DNA from 2 places in the Clostridium sp. YIM B02551 genome. Region 1 is predicted to be linked to the other one. Evidence: riboswitches for the same ligand, from Rfam matches in the RefSeq annotation. Region 1 holds a riboswitch; the other holds the start of a gene.
What was found. Region 1 has a riboswitch for FMN ahead of ribD (bifunctional diaminohydroxyphosphoribosylaminopyrimidine deaminase/5-amino-6-(5-phosphoribosylamino)uracil reductase RibD). Riboswitches for the same ligand answer to the same signal wherever they lie in the genome.
Positions count from the first base shown of each region.

Region 1 (3,466 bases):
TGTCCTCCTAACCTATCACTTGCCTTTAACGCTCTTTCAAGATTCACCTTCGCTCCAGTTTTACATTCGCCAAGATTACTTCTCCTCATGGTTTCTGCCATAACATCTGAGTAATATCCATCACTCCAAAAATCAGTAACTGTTAAGCAAACTCCATTTGTACTGATGCTATCCCCTATCTTACTATCCTCTAGTACTTTTTTAGCCCTAATTTTTATTCTTGCTCCATCACCAGATTTCTGAATAGATTCTACAAATCCTACTTCCTCAATGATTCCTGTAAACAAAGTCAATAACCACCTTCCTTTATATAACCCTCTACTAGAATATCTTCTCCAACAACTTTGGTTGTAACCTCATTTAATCTAAAACATTCATCTATGCTATTTACGCCTTCTCCTTCTACTGAAGTTTTGGCATCCCTTCCTCCGATTATTTTAGGTGAAATATAATATTGAACTTTATCAATTATGCCTTCTTTTAATGCTGAATAATTTAAGGTTCCTCCACCCTCTAATAAAATTCCATCTATATTTTTTCTTCCAAGTTCCACAACTAGCTCCTTAAGGCTTACCTTTGCATCTTTCTCCGGCAAGACAATAACCTCTATACCTTTGTTTCTTAGAATATCAACTTTTTCTTTTGGCGCTTTTTGAGTTGTAGCTATAATACAATGAGAGTTTTCATTTATTTCTAAAACCTTTGAATCTAGTGGAATTCTCAGATTACTATCAACTATAATTCTTTTTGGATTTCTTCCATTAGGAATCCTACAAGTTAATTGAGGATTATCTATTATCACAGTATCTACTCCAACCATTATTCCTGATAATGAGTTCCTAAGTACTTGAACTTCTTCTCTCGCCTCTTCTCCTGTAATCCACTTTGATTCACCAGTATGAGTTGCTATCTTACCATCTAAACTTATGGCAGATTTTAATACTATAAACGGCTTTTTAGTTACAATGTACTTATTAAACACTTCATTTAGCTTTTTACATTCTTCCTCTAGTATTCCTACTTCAACTTCTATCCCATGCTCTAATAACTTATTGATGCTCTTCCCCGCTACTAATGGATTTGGATCTTTTTGTCCTATAACAACTCTAGCAACTTTATTCCTTATTAATGCATCAACACATGGTGGAGTTTTACCGTAATGATGACAAGGCTCTAATGTCACATAAACTGTGGACCCTTCCACACTCTCTACAGCACTAGATAATGCATTTACCTCTGCATGAGGTCCTCCATAAAATTCATGAAATCCCTCCCCGATTATTTCATCATCTTTTACAATTACTGCACCTACCATAGGATTAGGATTAACTTTTCCCGCTCCTTTTATAGCTAACTCCAATGCTTTTTTCATGTAAAATACATCCACTAAATTCCCTCCCTTTAAAAATAATTTCTATATTATTTTTTCCTTTTTTAAATAAAAAAACCTGAGTTATTAAAACTCAGGGCATTAAAATCAAATATTATCCACAATGAATAAAAAACTATAGTTTTTTTCCACAAAAGATAAACAAAAAGCTCTGAAATTATAAAATTTCAGAGCTATGCATTCAATCAAAGTATATAGCTAACCTAATAAATAGATTACACTATACTCTTAATAATCTTCTTTCATCCAGACTTTACTGTCGGCCTCGGAATCTCACCGAATCTGCTAAAATAGCTCGCGGGCTTTACCGCCGGTAAGGAATTACACCCTGCCCTGAAGACTTATATATAATTTTATACTAAAAGCATATATTAACGTCAACCACTTGTCAATTAATTAATGACTAGGTGTAAATCCGCAATATCCTATTTTATCGCATCTATCTTTCATTTCCTCCCACTTGCTATTCTCTTTAATAGTTTCAAGTGCTGAAGGATATAGAATATAATTTTCTTTAAATATATGATCTCTTAGATTAAATATAAGATATTTTGCTGTTTCATCTAAATCTGATTTAAATGCTTCAAAGTTCACATATTTAGCATTCTCTCCAAGAGATTTTATTCTTCTCTTTTTCTCTCTTAAATCCTCATGTTCCATTTTCATAATTCTTGTAGGACCAGTTATCCCTAAAGCTTCCATCTCAGGGAAAAGTACTTGTTCTTCTCTTTGATGGTGATTCTCTGCATCTAATATATTATCAGCTAACTCAACTAGCTCTCTAGCTATATTACCTTCTTCATCATAATTATTCAGCTTTTGAATTTTATTGTTTAATACCTCTAGCTTCTTTAAGAGCTTTAATATTTCCTCATGTTCTTCTATCATAGTATTTAAAACGTGTCCCTCAGTAATGCTTGTCTTGATCTTATCCAATTCATCCTTAAGAACTTCCATATGAACTTCACACAAGCCTCTTAATTCTTGAGGATTCATTCCTTCTTCTATAAGATTTTGTTCTGCTATAGATAATTCAACTGGACTTATTTCTTTAACTATACTTAAAGCCTCTTGTCTAACTTCCTCGGTTGCACCTTCTTGATTTAACTTCTTTAATATTATTGATAAATTCTCTATTCTTTCCTTGTTCATCTTATTCTCCTCCACTATACCCTTTGAAACAATATACTGTTTTCTTTATAAATATGGATAAATAAATCTTTTTCTAAGTCATGTAGCTTATTATATACAAGTTTAAAAGTTGTACATGCTCCTTCTGGTGCTTTAAAGTCTCTAGTAATCTCTTCTAGTTCCTTTAGGATATCTCCTGCCCCATCATGCTCTGCTTCAGTCTCTTCTATATATTTCTTAACTTCTACTCTTAGATTTTCATCTTTGGTAATAAAATATCTCTCCATTAATGGGAATAGATTCTTCTCTTCTTTTATTAAGTGTTCCTCTAACTCAACTTTAAGACTTCCAAATAACCTATGAACTTTAAGTAGCTCTTCACTATGATGTTCAAAATGAACCTTAAGTATTTTTAGTAAAAGTTCATCTATCTCTTTAATACTTCTAAAAGTGTACGCATGGTGTGTATTAATTACATTTTCAATTAGTTTAATTGAATCAACTTCTCTCCAGTCGATATATTCACTATTGGAATTTTTGAATTTCTCATATTCTTCATTTAACTTATCAACAAAAACATCAACATTTAATGCCTTTTCTCTTAAAGCTGCTCCTAAGCTATCATGTCCTCCACAACAATAATCTATCTTTATATCATTAAATATTTTTGTCGAGTCCGGGAAAATTGAAACTACTTCTCCTAGCTTTAAATTCTCATTTATAACTCTACTCATAAATAATAACCTCCTGAATTTCTTCTCTTTATGAGTTAATATTAATCCAATTTCGAATTTTAAAATATGATTTAAATCACAAATAAAAAAAGATAAAAAATCAATTTCATACTATGATCTGAAATTAATTTTTTATCTTATCATTTATTCAACATATTCAACTAATGCTTCTCTATCCTTTACAACTATAATCTTATTTCCTTTAAGTTCG
Region 1 is NZ_JAKGTF010000008.1:18,918-22,383, reverse strand. Features, by position in the region: gene L1S47_RS10640 (riboflavin synthase) at 1-287, opposite strand, end outside; gene ribD (bifunctional diaminohydroxyphosphoribosylaminopyrimidine deaminase/5-amino-6-(5-phosphoribosylamino)uracil reductase RibD) at 290-1,387, opposite strand; FMN riboswitch at 1,621-1,735, opposite strand; gene L1S47_RS10630 (DUF438 domain-containing protein) at 1,787-2,542, opposite strand; gene ric (iron-sulfur cluster repair di-iron protein) at 2,557-3,255, opposite strand; gene L1S47_RS10620 (Crp/Fnr family transcriptional regulator) at 3,400-3,466, opposite strand, start outside.

Region 2 (3,466 bases), on a different contig from region 1:
ACCATTTAAACCTAAAAAGAGAACAAGAGCAACTATTGCCTTAGAAAAGGGATTAAAGCCACTAGCAGATGTAATTTCTACAGGAGAATTTAGTGGAGATGTTTTAGATGAGGCAAGTAAGTATATAGACGAAGAGAAACAAGTAAATACTGTACAAGAAGCATTGCAAGGTGCAATGGACATTATTGCTGAAGAAATTTCTGATAATGCAGATTATAGAAAATGGCTTAGAGAATTTTTATTTAGGGAAGGTACTTTAGAAACAAAAGGCTCATCAGATAGCCCTACACCTTATGAAATGTATTATGAATATTCTGAAGCAGTTAAGTTTATACCTTCGCATAGAATTTTAGCCATTAATAGAGGAGAAAAAGAAAAGATTCTTAGCGTAAAGGTTGTATCTCCAGAAGAAAAAATAATAACATATTTTAAAAATAGGATTCTTAAAGGAAATAAAACTACTGATAAATATTTAGAAGATGCAATAAAGGATTCCATAAAGAGACTTATATATCCATCAATTGAAAGAGAAATAAGAAGTGAACTTACAGATAAAGGTGAAGAGGGAGCAATAAGAATATTCAAGGAAAATCTCAAAGCATTGCTTATGCAGCCGCCTATAAAAGGAAAAGTAGTAATGGGCTATGATCCAGGTTTTAGAACAGGATGTAAAGTTGCAGTATTAGACGATACAGGAAAGTTTTTAGAGAAGGCTACTGTATATCCAACAGTTCCTAGAAGTGATATTGAGGGAACTATAAAAACACTTAAAGGACTTATTAATAAGCATGGGGTAGAAGTTATATCCTTAGGGAATGGAACTGCATCTAGAGAATCGGAAGAAGTCATAGCTAGAATGATAACTGAAATTAAGAATGAGACTGGTAGAGAATTATTTTATTGTATAGTTTCAGAAGCAGGGGCATCAGTTTACTCAGCTTCAGAGTTAGCACAAAAGGAGTATCCAGATCTTGATGTTACTATTAGAGGAGCTATTTCTATAGGAAGAAGATTACAGGATCCTCTAGCAGAATTAGTTAAGATAGATACAAAATCAATAGGAGTAGGACAATATCAACATGATGTTACTCCAAAAAAATTAGATGAATCATTAAAAGGTGTAGTTGAAGATTCGGTTAATAAAGTAGGAGTAGATTTAAATATAGCTACCCCTTCATTATTAAGCTATATATCAGGAATTAATTCAAGTATAGCAGGAAATATTGTGGCTTATAGAGAAGAAAACGGTAAGTTTAAGAGCAGAAATGAATTACTTAAAGTAAAAAGATTAGGACAAAAAGCATATGAACAGTGCGCAGGATTTTTAAGAGTTATGGAAAGTGAAGAACTTTTAGATAATACTTCAGTGCATCCAGAATCTTATAAAATTGCTAAGAAACTAATAGCAGAATTAGGATACAATAAAAATGAATTAAAAAATGGCCAATTAGCTGATATAGATGAAAGAGCTGATAAAGCAGGCATAAAAGAATTAGCAGAAAAATTAGAAGTTGGGGAACCTACATTAAAAGATATAATTAAAGAACTTAAAAAACCAGGTAGAGATCCAAGAGAAGAACTACCAAAACCAATATTTAAATCAGGAGTTATTGACCTTAAGGATTTAAAACCAGGAATGGAACTGATGGGAACTGTAAGAAATGTTTCAGATTTTGGAGCCTTTGTTGATATTGGAGTTCATCAAGATGGATTAGTTCATAAGTCACAAATGGCAAATAGAAGAATAAATCATCCACTTGATGTAGTAAAATTAGGAGATATTATTAAGGTTAAAATTTTAGAAGTTGATGAGAAAAGAAAGAGAATATCATTAACAATGAAAGATGTGGATTAATAATATAAAAGACTTGTCAAAAATAAAACAAAGTTATATAATAAAGGTAAGAAAAAATTAATATCTTCAGGGCGGGGTGTAATTCCCCACCGGCGGTATAGCCCGCGACCCTTATAAATTTAAGGTTGATTCGGTGAAACTCCGAAGCCGACAGTATAGTCTGGATGGAAGAAGGTAATATTTAGGTAACTACGTTTATTTCGCCCTGAATCATTTTGATTCAGGGTTTTTTAGTTTATCTTAATATTGCCCCGAAGAAATATAGGAGGCGTATTATTAATGAATAATTCCAAGTTAAACAAACAAATAAAAATAGCATTGCTAGCTGGTTTGGCATTTGTGCTAATGTATTTTGATTTCCCAATACCAGGTTTTCCACCATTTCTAAAAATTGATTTATCAGATATTCCGGCCTTAATAGGTTCATTTGCATTAGGACCAATAGCAGGTGTAGTAATAGAATTAATTAAGAATATATTATATACACTAATAAAAGGAAGCCAATCTGCATTTATCGGAGAATTTGCTAATTTTGCAATTGGAGGAACTTGGGTATTAGTAGCAGGATTAATTTATAAATACAAGAGAACATTTAGTGGTGCTTTAATTGGACTAATTGTTTCAGTAATTGCAATGACTGTTGTTGCAGTTTTACTAAACTATTTTATACTACTACCAATGTATGTTAATGTATTTAAAGTTCCAATAGGTGATTTAGGAGCATTTATAGCAACTGCAACATTACCTTTTAACTTAATAAAAGGAGCAGCAGCTTCAGTTCCAACATTGCTTTTGTATAAGCAAGTATCAGCTTTATTAAATAGTGAAGCTAGAAAAACAGAATATAGATAATATAGGATTTTTTAGGAAACTTCAGTTGAACTTAAAACCCTAAAATAAAGGTCTAGATTTAAATAAAATCTAGACCTTGTTTTTATAATATTAATTACTCTTTAATTTCTCTTTTCCACATAATAATTGCATCTTCGCCATTATCTTGATAATATTTTTTTCTAATTCCATCTTGAGCAAAGCCGTATTTTTTATATAAGTTTTGTGCAACTATATTAGATCGTCTAACTTCTAAGGTAATATCTTTTGCGCCTTTGTCATAGGATTTTTTTAAAAGCTCTTTCATCAAAATATCACCTATTCCTAAGCTACGATAATCTGGATGTACAGCTATATTAGTTATATGAGATTCATCAAAGATTACCCATATGCCACCAAATCCAACTACTTTTTCATCTTTTTTTGCAACTATATAAGTTGCAAGCTTATTATTTAATTCATTATTAAAAGAATCATAGCTCCAAGGTATTGGAAAAGAGAAGATTGCAATTTCGCAAACATCAGCTAAATGTGCTGATTTCATTTCAACAATTTCAATATTTTCTGGTATATCCTCCATTAGTCTAACCTTAATTTCCTTTCATACTCTCTTTCAGCTTGAGATTTTCTAAGATATAAAGGGGTTGAGTTGTTTATATCATCCTTTTCCCCAAGTAATAATTTTTCTAATCCAAGCTCACCTAAAGAAGCTGCTCTTGTATAATTAAGATGTTTGGGTGGAAAATGAGCATTACTTTTTAAGTTTTTTAGCTCTTCTTC
Region 2 is NZ_JAKGTF010000013.1:74,607-78,072, forward strand. Features, by position in the region: gene L1S47_RS15875 (Tex family protein) at 1-1,855, shown strand, start outside; FMN riboswitch at 1,914-2,035, shown strand; gene L1S47_RS15880 (ECF transporter S component) at 2,135-2,707, shown strand; gene rimI (ribosomal protein S18-alanine N-acetyltransferase) at 2,802-3,266, opposite strand; gene tsaB (tRNA (adenosine(37)-N6)-threonylcarbamoyltransferase complex dimerization subunit type 1 TsaB) at 3,266-3,466, opposite strand, start outside.
Region 2: it holds a riboswitch for FMN, as region 1 does, so the genes downstream of both, L1S47_RS15880 (ECF transporter S component) here and ribD (bifunctional diaminohydroxyphosphoribosylaminopyrimidine deaminase/5-amino-6-(5-phosphoribosylamino)uracil reductase RibD) in region 1, are expected to answer to the same signal.